DNA from 4 places in the Streptomyces sp. NBC_01089 genome. Region 3 is predicted to be linked to each of the others. Evidence: riboswitches for the same ligand, from Rfam matches in the RefSeq annotation. Region 3 holds a riboswitch; each other region holds the start of a gene.

Region 1 (5,195 bases), 2.2 Mb from region 3:
GCGCGCCGTACGCAACTCGGTGGTCTGCGGGAACGAGCCGATCGTGGTGGTCGGCAGGAGCGGCAGCCCCAGGTGGGCGCGCTGGGCTGCGGCCCGCTCGGGGTACGGCTGGGGGCGGTGCGCGTCGGCGTCCTTCACGGCCGCGGCCCTGGCCCGTACGGCGGGGTCGCGGGTGATCGCCGATGCGGCCCGGGAGGCGAGGACGGCGCGGTTGGCGGCCAGCTCGGCCGCGATGGCGCCGGTCCCTTCGGTGAGCCCCTTAGCGAGGGTCGCGATCTCGGCGGTCTTCTGCCGGGCGAAGGCCAGCCAGCGCAGGATCTGCGGGTCGACATCCCGTTCGGCGCTCGCGTCGAGCGGGACGTGCAGCAGCGAGCAGGAGGCGGCGACGTCGACCCGGTCGGCCAGCCCCAGCAGGGTCCCCAGTGTGGCGAGCGACTTCTCCAGGTCGTTGACCCAGATGTTGCGCCCGTCGACCACACCGGCGACCAGCCGCTTGCCGGGCAGCCCGCCGACAGCGGCCAGCGCGTCGACATTGGCCGCGGCCGTACCGGTGAAGTCGAGCGCCAGGCCCTCCACCGGGGCCTTGGCCAGCACAGGCAGGGCGTCACCCAGCCGGTCGAAGTAGGAGGCGACCAGGAGCCTGGGGCGGTCGGTGAGCGAGCCCAGTTCGCGGTACGCGCGTGCGGCGGCGTTCAGATCGGCGGGGGTGCGGTCCTGGACGAGGGCCGGCTCGTCCAGCTGGACCCACTCGGCGCCCGCTGCCCGCAGATCGGCGAGCACCTCGGCGTAGACGGGCAGCAGCCGGTCCAGCAGGGTGAGCGGTTCGAAGTCGGCCGCCACGCCCGGCGCGGGCTTGGCCAGCAGCAGATAGGTGACCGGGCCGACCAGTACCGGGCGGGCGGCGAGCCCGAGCGCCAGCGCCTCCCTGAGCTGCCCGGTCTGCTCTGTGGAGTCGGCGCTGAACACGGTGTCCTGGCCCAGTTCGGGCACCAGATAGTGGTAGTTGGTGTCGAACCACTTGGTCATCTCCAGCGGCGCCACGTCCTGGGTGCCGCGTGCCATCGCGAAGTAACCGTCGAGCGCGTGGGTTTCGACCGCCTTGCGGTGCCGTTCGGGGACAGCGCCGACCATGACGCTGGTGTCCAGGACATGGTCGTAGTACGAGAAATCACCGGTCGGCACCTCCTGGATGCCGGTGTCGGCCAGGCTCTGCCAGTTCGACCGGCGCAGAGCCGCCGCGGTCTCCCGGAGGCCGTCGGCGCTGACGCGGCCCTTCCAGTAGCCCTCGACGGCCTTCTTCAGTTCCCGGTTCGGGCCCTGGCGGGGGTAGCCGTACACGGTGGCCCGTGCTGCCGCGGCTGCGGGCTTCGCTGTCACGGAAATCTCCTTCGCGAGATGACTCCTTGAGATCCCGGGGACGGGACGCGAGCGCGAAGGGATGACGGAACCGGGCGGTCCGCGCGTGCCACCAGGCACGGCTGTCCGCCGGTATACGCGTCGACCCGCCCACGAGGTCACCGGGATGTCCGCACGCGATCGGTCACGTACGGGCAACGGGCAGGTCTTCGGACTTGTGGGCGCGGGCACCCGGAAGGGCATCCACCTACTGGCCGTCGCTTCCCAGACCCGGCCGGGCCCAGTGCGTATGACGGCGGTCGTTCCCACTCACCGCTGCGGGGCAGTCCCGGATTTCCACCGGGTTCCCTCTTACGACGCATCCCGCCTGGCGGACGGGGCGAACCAGTTGCACCCGCCAGCCTAGGCCGAGATGTCTCTCCGTGGAGACATCCGCCCACATCGCGGACCGGTCGTGGACCGCGGCGTGAGACACCGGCCCTCCGGGTCCGGATGGCCTAAATGCCGCTATCCGGTGATCAACCGGGCACATACTGCACAGGCACGGGCCACCCCAGGCCCCCGGCGCCGCGGCCGTGCGGCAGAGCGCGGCCCGCGCCCCGAGAAGGACGGAGCACTCATGATGAAGCGCCTCACCAAGGCCGCGACAGCGGCGGCAGCCGGCCTCCTGCTGCTCGGCACCCTCGCCACCGCCACGGCCACCGCGGCGAGCGGGACGTCCGCGGCGCCCGGCGGTGTGCTGGGTCCCGGCGGCTACAAGGGACTCCGGCTCGGGCAGTCCGAGAGCGACGCGGAGAAGACCGGCCTGCTGGTGAACAAACAGACCACGCCCGGCTGCGACTTCTACCGCCTCGCCGCGAGCGAGGGAAAGCCGAACCTCGGCGGCGGTGTCTTCGTCGAGCCGCACAAGGGCGTGGTGGTGATCACCGGGACGAACCTGATCCGCACCCCCGAAGGGATCACCATGGGCACCGGCCTCGACCGGGTCAAGGCCGCCTACCCCCGGCTCACGAAGGTCGGCGACTACATCTTCGAGACCCCCGTCCCCGGCGGCACCCAGGACGAGCGGTACCGGTTCGCGGTCGACGAGCAGAACCTCGTGGCTGACTTCGCCCTGGAGGCCACGGACCGGGGCACCTGCGACAGCTGAGGACGGAGCGGGGACGGAGCGGGGACGGAGCGGGGGCGGGCGGGGCTCCCGGGTCGCCCTACTTCTTCACTCCGAGCCCCGCCCAGATCGGTGCCGATGCGGCGTCCGGCCCGGCGGCCGGATCGCCGATCTCGGGTACGTCCGTACTGGGCCGCCACGCGTGGGGTGCGACCAGACCCGGATCGATCAGCTCCGTGCCGTCGAAGAAGCGCAGCGTTTCGTCCCGGGTCAGGGGCCGCAGAGCCGTGCCCTCGGTCGCGAAATCGTCCTGCAGGGTGGCCGAACCACCCGCCAGCTCCCGTGCGAACACCGATATCACCAGACAGCTGCCGACGGGCAGGGCGTCCATCAGACGCCGGACGACGGCATGCGGCTCGTCCTTCGGGTCGATCCAGTGCAGCAGCAGGCCCATCGTCAGGGCCACCGGCTGCCCGAGGTCGAGTGTGTCGCGCAGTTCGGCGGAGGCCAGGATCGCCTCCGGATCGGTGAAGTCGGCCTGGATATAGGCGGTACGGCCGACCGTGCTGCTGATATGCAGGGCCCGGGAGTGGGCGAGGACGATCGGATCGTTGTCCGCGTACACCACCCGGGATTCCGGCGCGGTCTCCTGCGCGACCTCGTGCAGATTGGGTGAGGTCGGTATGCCCGTGCCGATGTCGAGGAACTGCCGGATGCCCGCCTCACCGGCGAGATACCGCACGGCGCGCAGGACGAACTCCCTGTTGAGCCGGGCGGCCAGCTGGACCGACGGCATCTTCTCCGCCACGGTCGCGGCCATGGCCCGGTCGGCCGGGTAGTTCGTCTTGCCACCCAGGAAGACGTCGTAGATACGGGCTGGATGGGCCCGGTCGGTACGCAGGTCGATCGGCGCACGCGCGTCGGTGTGGCTCATCCACTCGTCCGGTGACGGCAACGGAATCTCTCCCTCAGGTCTCAACGCTATGGGACGATAGTGAACTTGATCCGCGGTCATGTCCAACACGGGGGTGGTGCGGGCACCACCATGGATCCGGGTCCCAAGCCTCCTGACGCGCGGCGCTGTTCGGAGCAGGCTTTCCCTGTCACCGACGGAAGATCCGGCAGACCGCTGCCGGCCGTCGGCCACGAAGGGGGAGAGCGGGATGGCCAGTCACACGCGGCGGAGGATTCTGCAGGGTGCGGCGCTCACGGCGGCGGGGAGTGTGGTCGGGGGTCTCGGGCTCGGCCCCTGCGTCTCGTCGGCGTCCGCGGCGGACCTGGCGTCCACGGCGGACCCGGCGCCGGGGGAGGGGGCGCGGTCGTTCCCCTTCCTGGAGGGGGCGTTCGCGCCCGTCACCGAGGAACTGACCGAGTACGGCCTCACGGTGACCGGCCGGGTGCCGCGCGACCTGGACGGCCGCTATCTGCGCACCGGACCCAACGCGCTCGGCATCGAGGACCCGCGGGCCCACCACTGGATGCTGGGCGACGGAATGGTCCACGGGGTGCGGCTGCGCGACGGGCGGGCCGAGTGGTACCGCAATCGCTGGGTGCGCTCCTCCCAGGTGGCGAAGAAGCTGGGCGAGAAGTACCGGGGAGAGGTGCCGCCCGACGACTTCGCCGCCAACACGCACGTGATCCCGTACAAGGGACGCATCCTGGCGCTCCAGGAGAGCGGACCGCTGCCGTACGAACTGGACGGCGAGCTGAACACGGTGCGCCCGTACGACTTCCGGTCCACGCTGGAGGGCGCTTTCACCGCGCACACCAAATACGACGCGGCGGCCGACGAGCTGCACGCGGTGGCGTACTACCCGACGTGGGACCACGTCCGGCACATCATGATCGACCGGACCGGCCGGGTGGCGCGGTCCACCAGGATCCCGGTGGCCGGCGCTCCGATGATGCACGACTTCGCGCTCACCGGGACGTATGTGGTGATCGTGGATGTGCCGGTCACCTTCGACGCGGCGGCCGCTGGGGCGGGCGCCGCCGTGCCGTACCGCTGGAACGACAAGCACCCGATGCGGCTTGGCCTGCTGCCCCGTACGGGCGGCGCCACACGGTGGTTCGAGATCGACCCGGTCTACTACTCGCACACCCTGAACGCGTACGACCAGGGCGACACCGTGGTGCTGGAGTTCACCTCGATGCCCGCCCCGTTCTATGCGGCGGGCCGGGGCAACGGCGGGCCCTCCGCGACCGGCACCCCCACGGTCAACCGGTGGACGGTCGATCCGGGCAGCGGCCGGGTGGCCGCCACCCGGCTCGACGACCGCCCGCAGGAGTTCCCCCGGATCAACGAATCGCTGGTGTCCCGCAGGCACCGCTTCGCCTACACCGCCAGTGCCGCCGAGATGTGGGTCGCGTACGAGACGGTCGACGGGGTACCGCCGGACGACACATTCACCAACTGCCTGGTGAAACACGACATGCTGCGCGGCAGCACACAGGTGCACCGCTTCCCGAGGGGCGCCGCCGTCAGTGAGCCGGTCTTCGTGGCGCGCCGGGGCGCACGGGACGAGGACGACGGGTACGTCCTGGCCTATGTGAACGACCCGGAGCGCGGAGCGACCGACCTGGTGATCCTCTCCGCGCAGGACTTCACCGGGCACCCGCAGGCCCGTATCCAGCTGCCGGGCCGGGTGCCGCTCGGTTTCCACGGCAGCTGGGTGGCGGACGCCTGAGGACCGCCCCGCTCACAGGTCGCCGAACCGCAGATCCGCCACCG
Region 2 (5,195 bases), 3.4 Mb from region 3:
CCGCAACGGGGGCCCGCGGTACGGCAGCCTTCGGTACCGGGGCCACGAACGCGGGGACGAGACCGATCAGCACCGCGCCCGCCGGCCACAGCGGCAGCACCGGCGCCACCAGCGGGACCACACCCGGGTGCAGGGCCGCCGTGTCCCGGCCGCCCGCCCAGATCATCAGCGCGGCCACCGCGACCCCCGAGCCCGCGACCAGCCAGGCGCGCGGGCCCCACACATCCGGCCGGTAGCGCGTCCGCACGGACCTGCGGCCGCCCAGCCTGAGCCCGGCCAGCGCGGCCAGCAGCCCCACCCCGAGCACCGGCAGACCGTACGAGGCACCCTCGGCGGCCAGCAGACCGTACGTCCCCGCACAGACCCCGAGCAGCCCGCCGAGCGTCAGCGCGGTCGTGGTGTGCCGGACCGCACGCGGCACCTGCGCCGTCCTGCCGTATCCGCGGGCGTCCATCGACGCCGCGACGGCGACCGACCGCTCCAGCGCGCCCTCCAGGACCGGCAGCCCGATCTGCAGGACCGCCCTCACCCCGCCCGTGGGACGGCCGCGCAGCCGCCGCGCGGTCCGCAGCCGCACCACATCGGCGACCATGTTCGGCGCGAAGGTCATCGCGACGACGACCGCCACCCCGACCTCGTACAGGGCGCCCGGCAGGGACTTGAGGAGCCGGGCCGGATTGGCGAGGGCGTTCGCCGCGCCCACACAGATCAGCAGCGTGGCCAGCTTCGCGCCGTCGTACAGCGCGAAGACCAGCTGCTCCGCCGTCACCCGGCCGCCGATCCGTACCCCCTGCGCCCAGTGCGGCAGCGGGAGCCCGGGCAGGGTGAAGAGCGTGTGCGAGCCGGGGACCGGTGAGCCGAGGACCACCGAGAACACCAGCCGGATACCGATGACGAACAGCCCGAGCCGTACGAACGTGCCGTACGAGCGGGCCCAGGGCGCGTCCGTGCGCCGGGCCGCCACCACATAGCCCGCCACCCCCACCAGCAGGCCGAGCAGCAGCGGGTTGGTCGTACGGGAAGCCGCGGTGGCCAGACCGAGGGCCCACAGCCACCAGGCCCCCGCGTGCAGGGCGTTGCTGCGGCCCACGGCGGGGGCGCGGAGTGACACGGTCATCCGCTGTTGCGCCTGCGGCGCGCCTGCCACACACCGGCCGCGCCGAGCACGACCACCGCGGCGATCCCGCCGACGAGCCCGGCGGACGGGCCACCGCTGTCACCGCTGTCGCCGCTGGTGCTCTGCGCGGCGCTGCCGGCCGGCTTGTCGTTCTTCCCGCCCGGCTGTTTCTGTGCCACCTGCTCGCCGCAGCCGGTCCTGGGGTAGCCGGCGATCGAGCAGAGCAGCGCGTCGCTGTTGTAACGCAGCGGCTTGGCGACGGCGGCGAGCGCCTCGGCGCTGGTCGCGTCCCCGCCGACCCGCGCGCACACGGTGCGCTCGGCCGGCGGCCTCTCGCCGCCCGGCGCGTCGGCCGCCGTGCCGAAGTCGATGACCAGCGCGACCCGCTTGGAGCCGCCCTCGGCCGGGGTCTTCCCGCAGATACCGTCGAAGGTGAGGGGTCCGCCCCGCGCCGGGACGCGCGGCTTGCTCGCGTCCTGGGAGTCCGCGCTGACCGCGAACCGGAAACCCTGGACGTCCCCGTCGGCGGGCCTGGCCGTCGACGGCCCCTCGGTCGCGTACTGCCAGCCGCTGCCCGAGCGGTCCCAGAACGACCAGTACCGGTACCCGGCGGCCTGCGCGGGAGCCGCCCCGAACGCCGTGAGCGCGGTGAGCGCCGCGCCCACCGCGACCGCCAGGGCGGTCAGCCGGACGGAACCTGTCCGCACGCGGTGGTGCTTACGGAGTGTCGGGCGGCGCGTCGGACGACGTATCGGGCGGCGTACCGCATGGGGCATCGGGCGGCGCATCAGACCTGTCGCTTCCTGCCGCGCATGCTGAGCAGGAAGCCGATGCCGATTCCGGCGACCAGGCCGACGCCGACGATCCACCAGACGCTGACGCCCGAGCGGTCGCTGTCCTTCTTCGCGTCGGCGGCCCGCTCCGACGAAGCGGGGGCCGGACCGGTCGCGTTGAGCTGCTTGACCAGGTCGGCGCCGCCGAAGTCGTGCGGGTCGATCCCGTTCGCGCGGGCCGCGAAGATCAGCTGGGCGTACGCGGCGGGACCGCTCTGCCGCGCCCATCCGGCAGCGTGCTGTTCCAGCCAGGCGAGCGGCTGCCTGGCCTGGGCGATCAGCCCGTCGGCGCCGAGCGCGGTCACCGCGTCGGCGGTGTTGCCGTAGTCGGGCTGGTCCTCGGCGCCCGGCATCGCCGACTTCAGATACGCCTTCCCCGCGGTCGCACCGGCGAGATAGGTGGCGCCGTTGTGCGCGGTCTGGGCGGGCGTCGAGGCGTTCAGACAGCCCGTGCCGCTGACGTCCTTGCCGCCGGGGCGCGGTGCCAGACCGGCGCCCAGGGTGCCCAGCACGGCCGCGCCCGTCGCGTCGGCGTTCGCGTACAGCTTCCCCGTCTTCTTGTCCGGCTGGTACGCGAAGCCGCCGCCGCCCTCCTTGGCGTCGCACGGGATCGCGAGCGAGACCAGCACCTTCTTGGCCTTGGCCGTGGGCTCACCGGCCGCGGCGAGCGCGCCGATCACCACCGATGTGGAGTTCGCGTCGCTGACGCCGCCCGGGTTGTAGCTCCAGCCGCCGTCCTTGCCCGCCACGGACTTCAGCCAGGCGGCGCCCTTCTTCACGGCGGCGTCGTGCCCGCCGAGCGCGTCCAGGGCCTGGACGGCTGCCGCGGTGGCGTTGGTGTCCAGGAGCTCCTTCGGGCCGCACGGCTTCGTCACGTCGGCGCGGAAGGAGGTGAAGGCGCCGTCGGCGCACTGCTGGCCGGTCAGCCAGTCGACGGCCTTCGTGGCGGGGCGCACCCCGGTGGCGTCCTGCGCGATCAGCGCGAGGGACTGGCGCCAGACGCCGTCGTACTTGGGGTCGGTCTTGCCGTACAGACCGGAGGGGAGCACCGGGGACGCCGGGGCCGACGGCGACGGGGAGCCGGCGAAGGCCGTCGGTGCAGCGGCCGCGCAGAGTACGGCGGATGCGGCCAGCGCGGTGGCGCTGCGGCGAAGGGTCATGGCGGGCGGGGCCTCTCCTGCGGGGAAGCCGGGACTCGGGCCCACTCAGGCACCGGGGCTCCGGCTCCGTATACCTCGACGGTGCCGGCCACCGGAGGCTCCGGTGGCGCGAGCCGGTCACTTCCGTACAGGGCGGTCCGGCTCACCGCCGCAAATCGACGGTTTACGGATGGGGCATCCCCTGGTCGAGCGAAGCCGAGAGCTTGGGGAAGGGGTCAGCGCCGGATTTGCACCGGCTTCCCCCTGTGCGGGTGTGATGACGACCTTCCTACTGTACCGGCGTGCCGGTCACGGCCCCGGGGGCGGGGCACGGGTGCCTCTGCCTGAACGGCAACGGACGGCGGCGCACCGCTGGATCCGGTGCGCCGCCGTCCGTTGCCGCCCCGTAACGGCCCGGGGGCCGAAACGGCTTTCATCGGTCCTGCACAGCCCTACTTGATGTCGACCGGCCCGTTGTCGCCGTTGTCGTTGCCGGACTTCCCGCCGAGGTAGCGCTGGATCTCCGCGCCCCGGCCGCCCTGGTGGGCGTCGTCGTCCTGCGCGCCGAGGTTCTTCCGTACCGAGTCGAGGATCGTCAGACCCTGGCCCACCAGACCGGCCGCGATCTCGCCCAGGCCGTCCGCGCCGTTGAGCACGTTGACATTGGCACCCGCGAGACCGGAAGCGGCCTCCTTGACGATCTGCGGGAGCTGGTCGATCAGCATCCGGTCGAGCGCCACCCGGTCGTACGAGGCGGCTGCCGCGGCCTGGATCTTCATCCGCTCGGCCTCGGCCACGGCCAGCACCCTGATGCGCTCGGCGTCCGCCTCGGCGGGCTTCACGATCTCGGCGACCAGCTGCTGCTGGCGCAACTGGGCGGCGCGCTCGGCCAGTTCGGTCTGGGCCGCGAGCACCTCCTGCTGCGCGTGCGCCTGGGCGAGCGGACCGGCCTGGGCGGCCTCCGCCTGCGCCCGGTCCACCTCCGCCGAGTACTGCGCCTGTACGACGGCGGTCTGCCGCTGGTACTCGGCCTGGTTACGGTTGGCCTCCTGCTGCGCCTCCACCGACTGCTGCGTGGCCTGCGCCTGCGCGATCTGCGCCTGTCGCTGGATGGCCGCCGTGTGCGGGGCGGACATCGCGGCGATGTAGCCCGTCTCGCCGTCGTCGATCGACTGGATCTGGAGCGAGTCCACGATCAGACCGATCTTGGCCATCTCCGTCTTGGAGGTCTCCAGCACCTCGGTGGCGAGCTTCTGCCGCTCGGTGACGATCTCCTCGACGGTCATCGACCCGATGATCGACCGCAGATGGCCGGAGAAGATCCGGCCGGTCAGCACCGACATCTGGTCCTGGTCGGAGAGGAAGCGCTGGCCGGCGTTGACGATGCTCTCGGTGTCGTTGCCGACCTTGAAGGCGATGACGGCCCGCACGGTCAGCACGATGCCCTGCCGGGTCACACAGGTCTCGGCGACCTCCGCCTCGCACATCGCCAGCGTCAGGAAGCGGGTCTTGCGGAAGACCGGCAGCACGAACTTGCCGTGCCCGGTCACGACCCTGAAGGGCGCACCGCCCAGACCACGCCTGCCTCCTGAGATGAGCATGGCCTCGTCCGGCGCCGGAACGCGATAACCCAACATCCTTGGTCTCCTTAGTCGCTGTCGCCGGGGTCGAGGGTCAGCGCATCCAGCGGATCCACGGGATCGGCCCACTCGATGACGTCGACCTGGCGAGTACCGCGGGATTCGATCACGAGCACTGTCGCCCCGTACGACAAAGGCTCCTGGGACCAGGCGAGAAAGGCTTCCCAGCCACCTCTGACCTGGACCAGGACCTCACCGGGGCCGGCAGATCCGCGCGTGGCCAGGATCAGCTTCCCCGTGCAGCCGATCACAGCCTCGTCCGGCGCCATCGGCGGCCGCCCCCCTCGTGATGTGCGGTACTGAATGCATGACCCTAACGCTACTCCGACCAGCGGACTATCCTCCGCTGGTCCTGAGTTCGGCGCCGGCGGGGGAGCGGTACGGGGGCGGCCGGACGGACGTATCCCGGGGGACCACCGGCCGTCTCCCGCCGGTACGGGACAGGACCGGGGTGACTTTCCCGGCT
Region 3 (5,195 bases):
CGAAGCCCGGGTCGAGCAGGTTCTTCGCGTTCTTCTGGGGTTCGTCACTCATTACTGGCATGCCTCGCAGGACTCGGGGTTCTCAAGGGAGCAGGCGACGGCGTCCGCGTCGGCGGCCGGTGGAGCCTGCTGCGCGGGGACGGACGCGGAACGCGCCGCCCGCGCGATGCGCGTCGCCGGGCGCGAGCGCAGGTAGTACGTGGTCTTGATGCCCTGCTTCCACGCGTACGCGTACATCGAGGAGAGCTTCCCGATGGTGGGCGTCTCCAGGAACAGGTTCAGCGACTGGCTCTGGTCGATGTACGGAGTACGGGCCGCGGCCATGTCGATCAGACCGCGCTGCGGGATCTCCCACGCCGTGCGGTACAGCGCCCGGACCTCGTCGGGGATCCAGCTGAAGCCCTGCACCGACCCGCTGGCCTCGCGCAGCGCCTCACGGGACTGCGCGTCCCAGACGCCGAGCTGCTTCAGCTCGTTCACCAAGTAGGCGTTGACCTGGAGGAATTCCCCCGAGAGCGTCTCGCGCTTGAAGAGGTTGGAGACCTGCGGCTCGATGCACTCGTACACCCCCGCGATCGAGGCGATGGTCGCGGTCGGCGCGATCGCGAGGAGCAGCGAGTTACGCATCCCGGTCTTCGCGATCCGGGCGCGCAGCGCCTCCCAGCGCTCCGGCCAGGCGGACTCGGTCGTGTAGTGGTCGGGGTGCAGCACACCGCGCGCCGCGCGGGTCTTCTCCCAGGCGGGCAGCGGGCCGCTCTTCTCGGCGAGCTCGCAGGACGCCTCGTACGCGGCGAGCATGATCCGCTCGGAGATCCGGGTGGAGAGCGCCCTGGCCTGCGGCGAGTCGAAGGGCAGCCGCAGCTGGAAGAAGACGTCCTGGAGCCCCATCAGGCCCAGGCCCACCGGACGCCACTTGGCGTTGGAGCGGCCCGCCTGCTCGGTCGGGTAGAAGTTGATGTCCACGACCCGGTCGAGGAAGGTGACCGCGGTGCGGACGGTCGCGTCGAGGCGCTCCCAGTCGAGCGAGTCGCCGGAGACGAACGCGCCGACGTTGACCGAGCCCAGGTTGCAGACCGCGGTCTCGCCGTCGTCCGTCACCTCCAGGATCTCGGTGCACAGGTTCGACGAGTGGACGACAGCGCCGGGCTCGGCGGTCTGGTTGGCCGTACGGTTCGACGCGTCCTTGAAGGTCATCCAGCCCTGACCGGTCTGGGCGAGGGTGCGCATCATCCGCCCGTACAGATCCCGTGCGGGGATGGTCTTCCTGGCCAGCCCTTCGGCCTCCGCCCTGCGGTACGCGGCGTCGAAGGCGCCGCCCCACAGATCGGTCAGCTCCGGCACATCGGCGGGCGAGAACAGCGACCAGTCGGAGTCGGTGCCGACCCGGCGCATGAACTCGTCGGGCACCCAGTGGGCCAGGTTGAGGTTGTGCGTACGCCGCGCGTCCTCACCGGTGTTGTCGCGCAGCTCCAGGAACTCCTCGATGTCCGAGTGCCAGGTCTCCAGGTAGACGGCGGCCGCACCCTTGCGCCGGCCGCCCTGGTTCACCGCGGCGACCGAGGCGTCGAGGGTCTTGAGGAAGGGGACGATGCCGTTGGAGTGCCCGTTGGTACCGCGGATCAGCGAACCGCGGGAGCGGATACGGGAGTACGAGAGCCCGATGCCGCCCGCGTGCTTCGACAGGCGGGCCACCTCGTGGTAGCGCCCGTAGATCGAGTCGAGCTGGTCGAGCGGCGAGTCCAGCAGATAGCAGGACGACATCTGCGGGTGCCGGGTGCCGGAGTTGAAGAGCGTGGGGGACGAGGGCAGATAGTCGAGGCGGCTCATCAGCCCGTACAGCGCGGACACTTCGTCCACGGCACCGGCGGAGTCGTCGGCGGCGAGACCGCAGGCGACCCGGAGCATGAAGTGCTGGGGCGTCTCGATGACCTGGCGGGTGAGGGGGTGGCGCAGCAGATAGCGGCTGTAGAGGGTGCGCAGCCCGAAGTACCCGAAGCGGTCGTCGGCCGCGGTGTCGACGGTGGCGTCGAGCCGCTCCGCGTGGAGCCGTACGAAGGCGGCCGTACGGTCGGCGATCAGGCCCTCGCGGTGTCCGACGGCGACCGATGAGGAGAACGACACCGCGCCCTCGCCCGCCGCCTCGTCCGCGATGGTGCGGGTGAGCAGCCGGGCGGCGAGCCGCGAGTACGCGGGGTCCTCGGAGATCAGACCCGCGGCCGCCTCGGTCGCCAGCTCCCGCAACTCGGCCTCGTCCGACGCCGCGTTGCGCCCGCGCAGGGCGGCGGCGGCGACCCGGCCGGGGTCGGTGTCGGTGAGATCGGCGGTGAGGTCGGTCAGGGTCCGCAGCAGTACGGTTCCCGGGGCGTCCGCCACCTGCTCGGAGACAGGTGCGGTGGGCGCGATGGTCACGGTGCGCTCTCCCTCGCTCGGCTGGGGCCGGCGGGAGGACGGGCGCGTACGGGCACAGCAGAGCAGCACACCGACAGCGTCCGCAGGCCCTACCGCGAGGCCCGGACGTTTCCCATCCGGTTCGGTCGAGCCGGATGCGCCGTCGGCAGGTCCTCGGACTCCACGGTGCGCGAAAGCGCACTGATCACACCGTTGCGGGACAGTTCCGGATTCGCACCGGATTCCCCTGCGGCGACAGCGAGCATGAGCATACATGTGGGGTGCCCGTCGGAAAGCACCCCCCATATGTTGTGTCGTGCACGGCGAAAGGGCCGCCGTATCTCCCGGGAGGAGACATGGCGGCCCTGTCGGCCGATGGCGGTGGCGGCCTGGTTCAGGCGCCGGCCGGGCTGCCCGCCGTGGCGGGCGGGAGCTCCACCTGGACGCCCTCGTCACCGGCGTCGGCCGTGTAGTCCTCCGGGGAGGTCTCGTCGATTCCGGCGGGTGCCTTCACCGCGTTGAGCACGAGGGTGAGCACCAGGGTGACGACGACGTTGAGCACGAACGCCGTCAGACCGATGTAGCCGATCTGGCCGATGCCCGGGATCTCCTTGGACGAGCCGCCGAAGTGCGCCTGGGTCGGGCTGGCCACGCCGTACGCGGCGAGCGTGCCGTACACCATGCCGACCGCCCAGCCCGCGAGCAGTGCCCAGCGGTGGAACCAGCGGGTGAAGAGCCCGCCGACCAGCGCCGGCATCGTCTGGAGGATCCAGATGCCGCCGAGGAGCTGGAAGTTGATCGCCACCGTCGGGTCCATGGCGAGCACGAAGAGCAGCGCGCCGACCTTCACCACGAGCGAGACCAGCTTGGAGACCTTGGCCTCCTGGGCGGGGGTCGCGCCCGGTTTGATGAAGTCCTTGTAGATGTTGCGGGTGAAGAGGTTAGCCGCCGCGATGGACATGATCGCGGCCGGGACCAGCGCGCCGATGCCGATGGCGGCGAAGGCCACACCCGCGAACCAGTCGGGGAACATGTTCTCGAACAGCTGCGGGATCGCCAGCTGGCCGTTCTTCACCTTGATGCCCGCGGCGATCGCCATGAAGCCGAGGAGCGCGAGCAGCCCCAGCATCAGCGAGTAGAGCGGCAGGATCGCGGTGTTGCGGCGGATCACGTTGCGGCTGCGCGAGGAGAGCGTCGCGGTGATCGAGTGCGGATACATGAACAGCGCGAGCGCCGAGCCGAGCGCCAGTGTGGCGTAACCCCACTGACCGGCCGCTCCCGGCGCGAGTGCCCCGCGCGGCAGGCCCGTCGCCGGGTTCTTCTGCGCGAAGGCGTGGCCTGCCTTGGCGAAGATGTCGTCGAAGCCGCCGAGCTTGATCGGGATGTAGATGATCGCCACCAGGATGACGATGTAGATCAGCCCGTCCTTGACGAAGGCGATCAGCGCGGGCGCCCGCAGCCCCGACGAGTACGTGTACGCGGCGAGCACCGCGAAGGCGATCAGCAGCGGGAGGTCCTTGACGAACCAGTTGCTGCCCTCGCCGCCGACGCCCATGACGTCGAGCACCGCCTGGATGCCCACCAGCTGGAGGGCGATGTACGGCATGGTGGCGAGGATGCCGGTGACCGCGACGGCCAGCGAGAGCCCCTTCGAGCCGAACCGCCCCCGGACGAAGTCCGATGTGGTGACGTACCCGTGCTTGTGCGAGACCGACCAGAGCCGCGGCAGGAAGGTGAAGATCAGCGGGTAGACCAGGATCGTGTACGGCACGGCGAAGAACCCGGCCGCGCCCGCCGCGTAGATGGCCGCGGGGACCGCGACGAAGGTGTACGCGGTGTACAGGTCGCCGCCGAGCAGGAACCAGGTGACCCAGGTGCCGAACGACCGTCCGCCCAGGCCCCATTCGTCGAGGGTGGCGGCGTTGTCGGCGCGGCGCCAGCGGGCGGCCAGGAAGCCGACGACCGTGACGGCCACGAAGAAGAAGATGAAGACGCCGAGCGCGACTCCGTTCACACCGTCCTTCATGCGGACGCACCCCCCTTGCGGGCGCGCTGGTCACGCTGCCACAGCTTGTACGCGGTCATCGTGAGCGCCGTCGAGATGAGCACCCAGAGCATCTGGTACCAGTAGAAGAACGGGATACCGATGAAGGCCGGGTCCACCTTCGCGTACGAACTCACCCAGAGCATGGCGACAAAGGGTGCGATCAGGCATACCGCGATGATCACGCGCACCGGCGTGACCACCGGTCTTTTCTCGGGCATGGTGCGGTCCGTCCCCTCACTGAGCACCTGGTACAACGCGCAGGAAATCTAGGCGAGGATGCTCATGTGACGTAACCCCTATCCGCATACCGGAACGGCAACACCGTTCGTACGGGGGGATTTCGGTGAAGAGTCCCGATTTCGTGGGGGGCTGCGGGGGATCGGTGCAGACCTGCTCCCGGCCTCAGTCGGTCGGCCGCCGCAGTCGCGCGACGCTGTGTCTGCCCGGGGGGCAACCCCCGGACCCCCGGCCTCAGTCGGTCGGCCGCCGCAGTCGCGCGACGAACTTGTAGCGGTCGCCGCGGTAGACCGAGCGCACCCACTCCACCGGCTCGCCCCGCTCGTCGATCGAGTGGCGCGAGAGCATCAGCATCGGCAGCCCCACGTCCGTGCCGAGCAGCCCGGCCTCCCGAGGGGTGGCCAGTGAGGTCTCGATCGTCTCCTCGGCCTCCGCGAGCCGGACGTCGTACACCTCGGACAGTGCGGTGTAGAGCGAGGTGTACTTCACGAGCGAACGGCGCAGCGCGGGGAAGCGTTTCGCC
Region 4 (5,195 bases), 1.2 Mb from region 3:
GATCGTCATCGGGGTCGTCGGCGGACTGGTGATCCCCCGGGCACTCGGCCGGGTCGTCGACCTGGTGGCATCGGGCGGGCACACCACATCAGCGGTCACCGCACCTGTGATCATCGTGGCCGCGGCCTGCCTGGTCCAGGCCGTCTTCAGCGGCTGGGGCGACGCCCTGGTGGCGCGCTGCGGGGAGGAGATGCTCGCCGATATCCGGGAGAGCGCCCTCGGCAGAGCACTCGCCGTACCCCTGGAGCGCCTGGAGCGCTCCAGCATGGGCGACCTGGTCTCACGGGTCAGCAGCGACACGGCTCTGCTGGCGGAGGCCGTACGCAGTCTGGTGCCCCAACTGGTGGGCGCCGTACTGGAGATCGGGCTGACCATGGTCGCCCTGCTGCTGCTCGACTGGCGTTTCGCGCTGGCCGCGCTGCTCGCGGTGCCCCTGCAAGTGTGGGCGGTGCGCTGGCTGATGCGCACCTCACGCCCGGTGCGGCGCGCCGAGCGGATCGCGCAGGGGGAGTTGGCCCAGACCGTTCTGGAATCGGTCGACGGCGCCCATACCGTACGCGCCTTCCGGCTGGTGCCGGGCCGGCTGGCCGCGGCCGCCCACAGCTCCCGCGTCACCCGGGATCTCGCGCTGCGCTCCACCCGGATCGGCACCCGCTTCTTCGGCCGGCTCAACGTCGCCGAGTGGACCGGACTGAGCGCCCTGCTCGTCGTCGGCTATGTCCTGGTCCGTACGGATCACGTCGGCATCGGTACGGCCAGCGCCGCCGCTCTCTACTTCCACCGGCTCTTCGACCCCGTCAACGGGCTGCTGTCGTCCTTCGACGAGGTGCAGTCCGCCGGAGCCGCCGCCACCCGCGTCCTGGGGCTCGCCCAGCTGACGGAGCCCCTCACCGGCGAGGCGGACACCACGCGGACCACGGGCGCCACCGTCGAACTGCGCGGGGTGGGCCACTCCTATGTCTCCGGCCACCGGGTGCTCCACGGGGCCGATGTCCGGCTCGCCGCAGGGGAGCGCGTCGCGGTGGTCGGCACGACCGGCGCCGGAAAGAGCACCCTGGCCAGGCTGGCGGCCGGGGTCCACCGGCCCACCGAGGGCCGCGTACTGCTGGGCGGGGTGCCGCTGGACGCGATGTCCGCCCCACTGCTGCGGCGCACGGTGGCCCTGGTGAACCAGGAGACGCATGTCTTCGCCGGCTCACTCGCCGACGACCTCCGGCTCGCCCGGCCCGATGCCGACGAGTCCGAACTGCTCACCGCCCTGGAGACGGTGGACGCGCGGGACTGGGCGCAGGCACTGCCGCAGGGTCTCGCCACCCGGATCGGCCAGGGCGGCCTGCGCCTCACCCCCGTACAGGCGCAGCAGCTCGCCCTGGCCCGGCTGGTGCTCGCGGACCCGCCGATCGCTGTCCTGGACGAAGCCACCGCCGAGGCGGGCAGCGCGGGTTCGCGGGTCCTGGAGGCGGCGGCCGAGCGGGCACTCGAGGGGCGCACCGCACTGGTGGTGGCCCACCGGCTCACTCAGGCGGTACGCGCCGACCGCGTACTGGTGCTGGCGGACGGCCGCATCGTGGAACACGGCACCCACGGCGAACTCGTCGCGGCCGGCGGGGGATACGCGGCGCTGTGGGCGGCCTGGTCGGGGGCGCGCGGACAGGGCGCGGTCCCTGATCCGGCCTGATCCGGAGAACTGCGGAGGGACGGCCGGCGGCCTTCGAAGAGGAGCGGGAGGGCTCTTCGAAGGCCGCCGGGCGCGCGTCGACGCGCTCAGTCGTCCACGGGGTCCGACGGGGAGGGGGGTGCGGTGCTGTCGTCCTGGTCCTCGGTCAGCCCGCGCCGCCAGTACCCCTGGAAGCACACCGAACCGCGGTCGACACCCCGCTCCCGCACCAGGTGGCGCCGCAACTCCTTGATGGCGGACGCTTCTCCGGCCAGCCAGAAGTAGGGCGCCGCGTCGGGCAGAACGGCGCCCCGGACGGCGTCCAGCAGGGGGGAGGGGCCATGGCCGCGGTGCACCCAGGTGACCTGCGCGGTTGCGGGGAGCGGCTGCTCCTCGGCCGGGCCGGCCACCTCGGCGAAGATCTGGACCGGCAGCCCCGGCGGGAGCCCTTCGGCGATCGAGGCCATGGCGGGAAGGGCTGTTTCGTCGCCTGCCAGCACGATGGACCGCGTACCGGGCGGTGGCTGGAAGTTGACGCCGCCCGCGTCCTCGCGGGCCGGGCCGACGAGGAGGACGCGGTCCCCGGGACGGGCCGCGGCGGCCCAGCGGCCGGCGGGGCCGCCGTCGCCGTGCAGTGCGAAGTCGATGTCGACCTCGTCGGGATCGGTGCGCTGCGCGCGGAAGGTGTAGGTGCGCAGGACGGGCCGGGTCTCCGGTGGCATCGTCCGCCAGGCCGCGTACCACCCGCTCTCGGCCGCGCCTTCGGGCAGGAGGGGCTCGGTCAGGCCGGGGGCCGGGAACAGGATCTTGCCGCGCTGGTCGCGGTTGCCGGTCCGGAAACCGGAGAGCGTGGGGCCCGTGAAGGTGATCCTGGCCATCTGCGGGGTGAGCCGGACGGCTCGTTCCACCTGGACGGGAAAGACGCGGAACGCCGCTTGGACGGGGCGTGCGGTGGTGGATCCGGCAGCCATGTATCACTCCAGCCGATGAGGGGGCGGGGCTGGTGCGCGCCCTGGTGGGCGTACACCACCCCGGAATCACTTTGTTAAGGGTAGGCTAACCTAATTTCGAATGGGTTCCAGGGGGTTCCAGGGTGTCCGCGTGAGCCGGGTTACGGCCCCCGCCGGCCCGTGCGACACAATGAGCGCACGAGGCGACGGGGATCAGGAAGCCGGTGCGAGTCCGGCGCGGTCCCGCCACTGTGACCGGGAAGCGACCCTCCTGTACGTCACTGTCCGCAGGCGCGGACGGGAAGGCGGAGGGGAGCGATGATCCGGGAGCCAGGAGACTGACCCGTCGCCGGTCCGACAGCAGGGGCGAGGAAACCCCGGAGAGGATCGACTGTGACGACCCATGCCCGGACGGAGCCGCGATACCGGCCCGAACCCGGCAACCGGCCCGCGCCGGCCGGCCCGCCGAGCCCCGGCAGACGTAGTGTGCTGGCCGCCGGAGGCGCCCTGGCCCTTGCCGCGTCCTCCGGGCTGCTCGCCGGCTGTGGTGCGGACGCGAAGGACGGCGGGGGGAGCGACCGGTTCCGCGCCGCGTTCACGGCCGGCGGCTCGCAGGAGACCCTCGACCCGCACGTCGCCCCGAACTTCGTCGACCAGGCCCGCGCCAAGGCCCTGTACGACACCCTCGGCACCTACGCGGACGACATGTCCGTCCGTGAGCGGCTCGCGGAGTCCTGGGAGAGCGACGCGTCCGGCACCCGGTGGCGGATACGTCTGCGCAAGGCGGAGTTCCACGACGGGAAACCGGTCACGGCGAAGGACGTCCTCTACAGCTACCGCCGCGCCGCCGACCCCGCCACCGGCTCCCCCTCGCAGGTGCTGCTGTCGGCCATCGACTTCCACACCACCAGGGCCGACGGCGAACGGTCCGTCGTCTTCGCCCTGAAGGCGCCGAACTTCGAGTTCCCCACCGTCTTCGCAGGCCCCGGCACCGAGATCATCCCCGACGGTACGAAGGACTTCCGCAAGCCCGTCGGCTCCGGCCCCTTCACCTATGTCTCCTTCACACCCGGCGGCACCGCACGCTACCGGCGCTGGACCGGCCACTGGGACGGCGCCCCGCACATCGCCGAGCTGGAGATCGTCCCCGCGAACGAGGAGTCGGCCCGGCTCAACGCGCTGCTGTCCGGGCAGGTCCACTACGCATCCGACATGGCCGGAGCCTCCGTGGACCGGCTGAAGAAGGAGGGCTCGACGCGGGTGCTGACCGCCGAACGGGCCACCGCCCAGCAACTGCTGCTGCGAATAGGCCGGAAGCCCTTCGACGACCCCCGGCTGGTACGGGCCGTACAGCTCGGGATCGACCGGGCCGCGCTGGTCCGGGTCGCGCTGGCCGGGCACGGTGAGGTGGGGAACGACCTGTTCGGGCTGGGCCTGCGCGGCTACCCGCAAGGTCTCCAGCCCCGCGAACGGGACGTCGGCGAGGCGCGGAGGCTGGTGAAGGAGGCCGGCGCGGAGGGGCTGCACATCACCGTGGAGACCAGCTCCGTCGACGCCACCTGGGAGACGGCAGCGGACCTGATGGCACGCCAGCTGCGTGAGGTGGGGCTGAGGCTGACCGCCAACACCCGTGCCTCCAGTACATATTTCAGCGAGATCAGGACGCAGGGCGTCGCCGCCTTCAACACCACGTCCACGCTGCCGGTGTCCGACTTCCTCCAGCAGCGGGTACGCGGCGGGGCGGCCCGCAACCAGACGCAGTACGCGTCGAAGAAGTTCGACACGCTGCTCGAACACGCCCGCACCACCCGCGACGAGCGGAACCGGCTGGCGTTGCTCGCGCGCGCCCAGAAGATCGCCCGGGACGAGTCCGGGCTGCTGGTATGGGCGTTCTCGGACGCCAACGACGCGATCGGCCCCTCGGTCCGGGGGCTGCGTGCCGCACCTCCCAACTCGCACGACTGGGCCCGGTTCGACCGGGTCCGCCTCGGCTGACGTGCGCGCCTATGTCCTGCGGCGCTCACTGCTGGCGGTCGTGCAGTGCCTGATGGTGCTGGTCGCCGTGTTCGCGGTCGGTTCGCTGCTGCCCGGTGACACGGCCGACGTGCTCCGCGGTGAACTCGGCACGCCCGAGCAGGTGGCGTCGCTGCGGAGCCGGCTGGGACTCGACCAGCCGGCCTGGTCCCGCTTCGGCCACTGGCTCGGCCACCTGCTCACCGGCGACCTCGGGAACTCCCTGACGACCGGGCTGCCGGTCGGCGACGACATCGGCCGCCGTATCGGCGTGACGCTGCTCCTCGGCGTCCCCGCGCTGGTCCTGGTCACCGTCCTCGCGCCGCTCCTCGGCACGGTGTCGGGGCTGCGGGAGGGCAGCCGCGTCGACCGGACGCTGAACACGGCGGCCGTTCTGCTGCACGCCGTACCGGAGTTCGTGCTCGGGCTGCTGCTGGTGGCTTCGGTGTCACTGACGGCCGGGCTGCTGCCCGCCACCGCTGTCGGCATGGACACGGCGGCGCTGCTGGCCCAGCCGGCCGTGCTGGTCCTGCCCGTCACCGTACTGACGGCCCGGCATCTGTGTGACCTGGCGC

What was found. Region 3 has a riboswitch for cobalamin ahead of OG510_RS11625 (ribonucleoside-diphosphate reductase subunit alpha). Riboswitches for the same ligand answer to the same signal wherever they lie in the genome.
Region 1: linked by a shared signal. The riboswitch ahead of metE (5-methyltetrahydropteroyltriglutamate--homocysteine S-methyltransferase) and the one ahead of OG510_RS11625 (ribonucleoside-diphosphate reductase subunit alpha) in region 3 are both predicted to bind cobalamin.
Region 2: linked by a shared signal. The riboswitch ahead of OG510_RS27335 (prenyltransferase/squalene oxidase repeat-containing protein) and the one ahead of OG510_RS11625 (ribonucleoside-diphosphate reductase subunit alpha) in region 3 are both predicted to bind cobalamin.
Region 4: linked by a shared signal. The riboswitch ahead of OG510_RS06460 (ABC transporter substrate-binding protein) and the one ahead of OG510_RS11625 (ribonucleoside-diphosphate reductase subunit alpha) in region 3 are both predicted to bind cobalamin.

What each region holds. Positions count from the first base shown of each region.
Region 1 covers NZ_CP108660.1:458,921-464,115, reverse strand. The annotation lists gene metE (5-methyltetrahydropteroyltriglutamate--homocysteine S-methyltransferase) at 1-1,377, opposite strand, end outside; cobalamin riboswitch at 1,539-1,760, opposite strand; gene OG510_RS02070 (hypothetical protein) at 1,976-2,506, shown strand; gene OG510_RS02065 (SAM-dependent methyltransferase) at 2,565-3,398, opposite strand; gene OG510_RS02060 (carotenoid oxygenase family protein) at 3,628-5,151, shown strand; gene OG510_RS02055 (LysR family transcriptional regulator) at 5,164-5,195, opposite strand, start outside.
Region 2 covers NZ_CP108660.1:6,079,516-6,084,710, forward strand. The annotation lists gene OG510_RS27325 (energy-coupling factor transporter transmembrane component T) at 1-1,117, opposite strand, end outside; gene OG510_RS27330 (SCO2322 family protein) at 1,114-1,893, opposite strand; gene OG510_RS27335 (prenyltransferase/squalene oxidase repeat-containing protein) at 1,905-3,110, opposite strand; cobalamin riboswitch at 3,223-3,397, opposite strand; gene OG510_RS27340 (flotillin family protein) at 3,542-4,726, opposite strand; gene OG510_RS27345 (hypothetical protein) at 4,738-4,998, opposite strand; gene OG510_RS27350 (MBL fold metallo-hydrolase) at 5,194-5,195, opposite strand, start outside.
Region 3 covers NZ_CP108660.1:2,651,807-2,657,001, reverse strand. The annotation lists gene OG510_RS11630 (ribonucleotide-diphosphate reductase subunit beta) at 1-61, opposite strand, end outside; gene OG510_RS11625 (ribonucleoside-diphosphate reductase subunit alpha) at 52-2,409, opposite strand; cobalamin riboswitch at 2,536-2,667, opposite strand; gene mctP (monocarboxylate uptake permease MctP) at 2,783-4,414, opposite strand; gene OG510_RS11615 (DUF3311 domain-containing protein) at 4,411-4,653, opposite strand; gene OG510_RS11610 (GntR family transcriptional regulator) at 4,907-5,195, opposite strand, start outside.
Region 4 covers NZ_CP108660.1:1,451,016-1,456,210, reverse strand. The annotation lists gene OG510_RS06470 (ABC transporter ATP-binding protein) at 1-1,678, shown strand, start outside; gene OG510_RS06465 (siderophore-interacting protein) at 1,765-2,628, opposite strand; cobalamin riboswitch at 2,820-2,948, shown strand; gene OG510_RS06460 (ABC transporter substrate-binding protein) at 3,001-4,602, shown strand; gene OG510_RS06455 (ABC transporter permease) at 4,604-5,195, shown strand, end outside.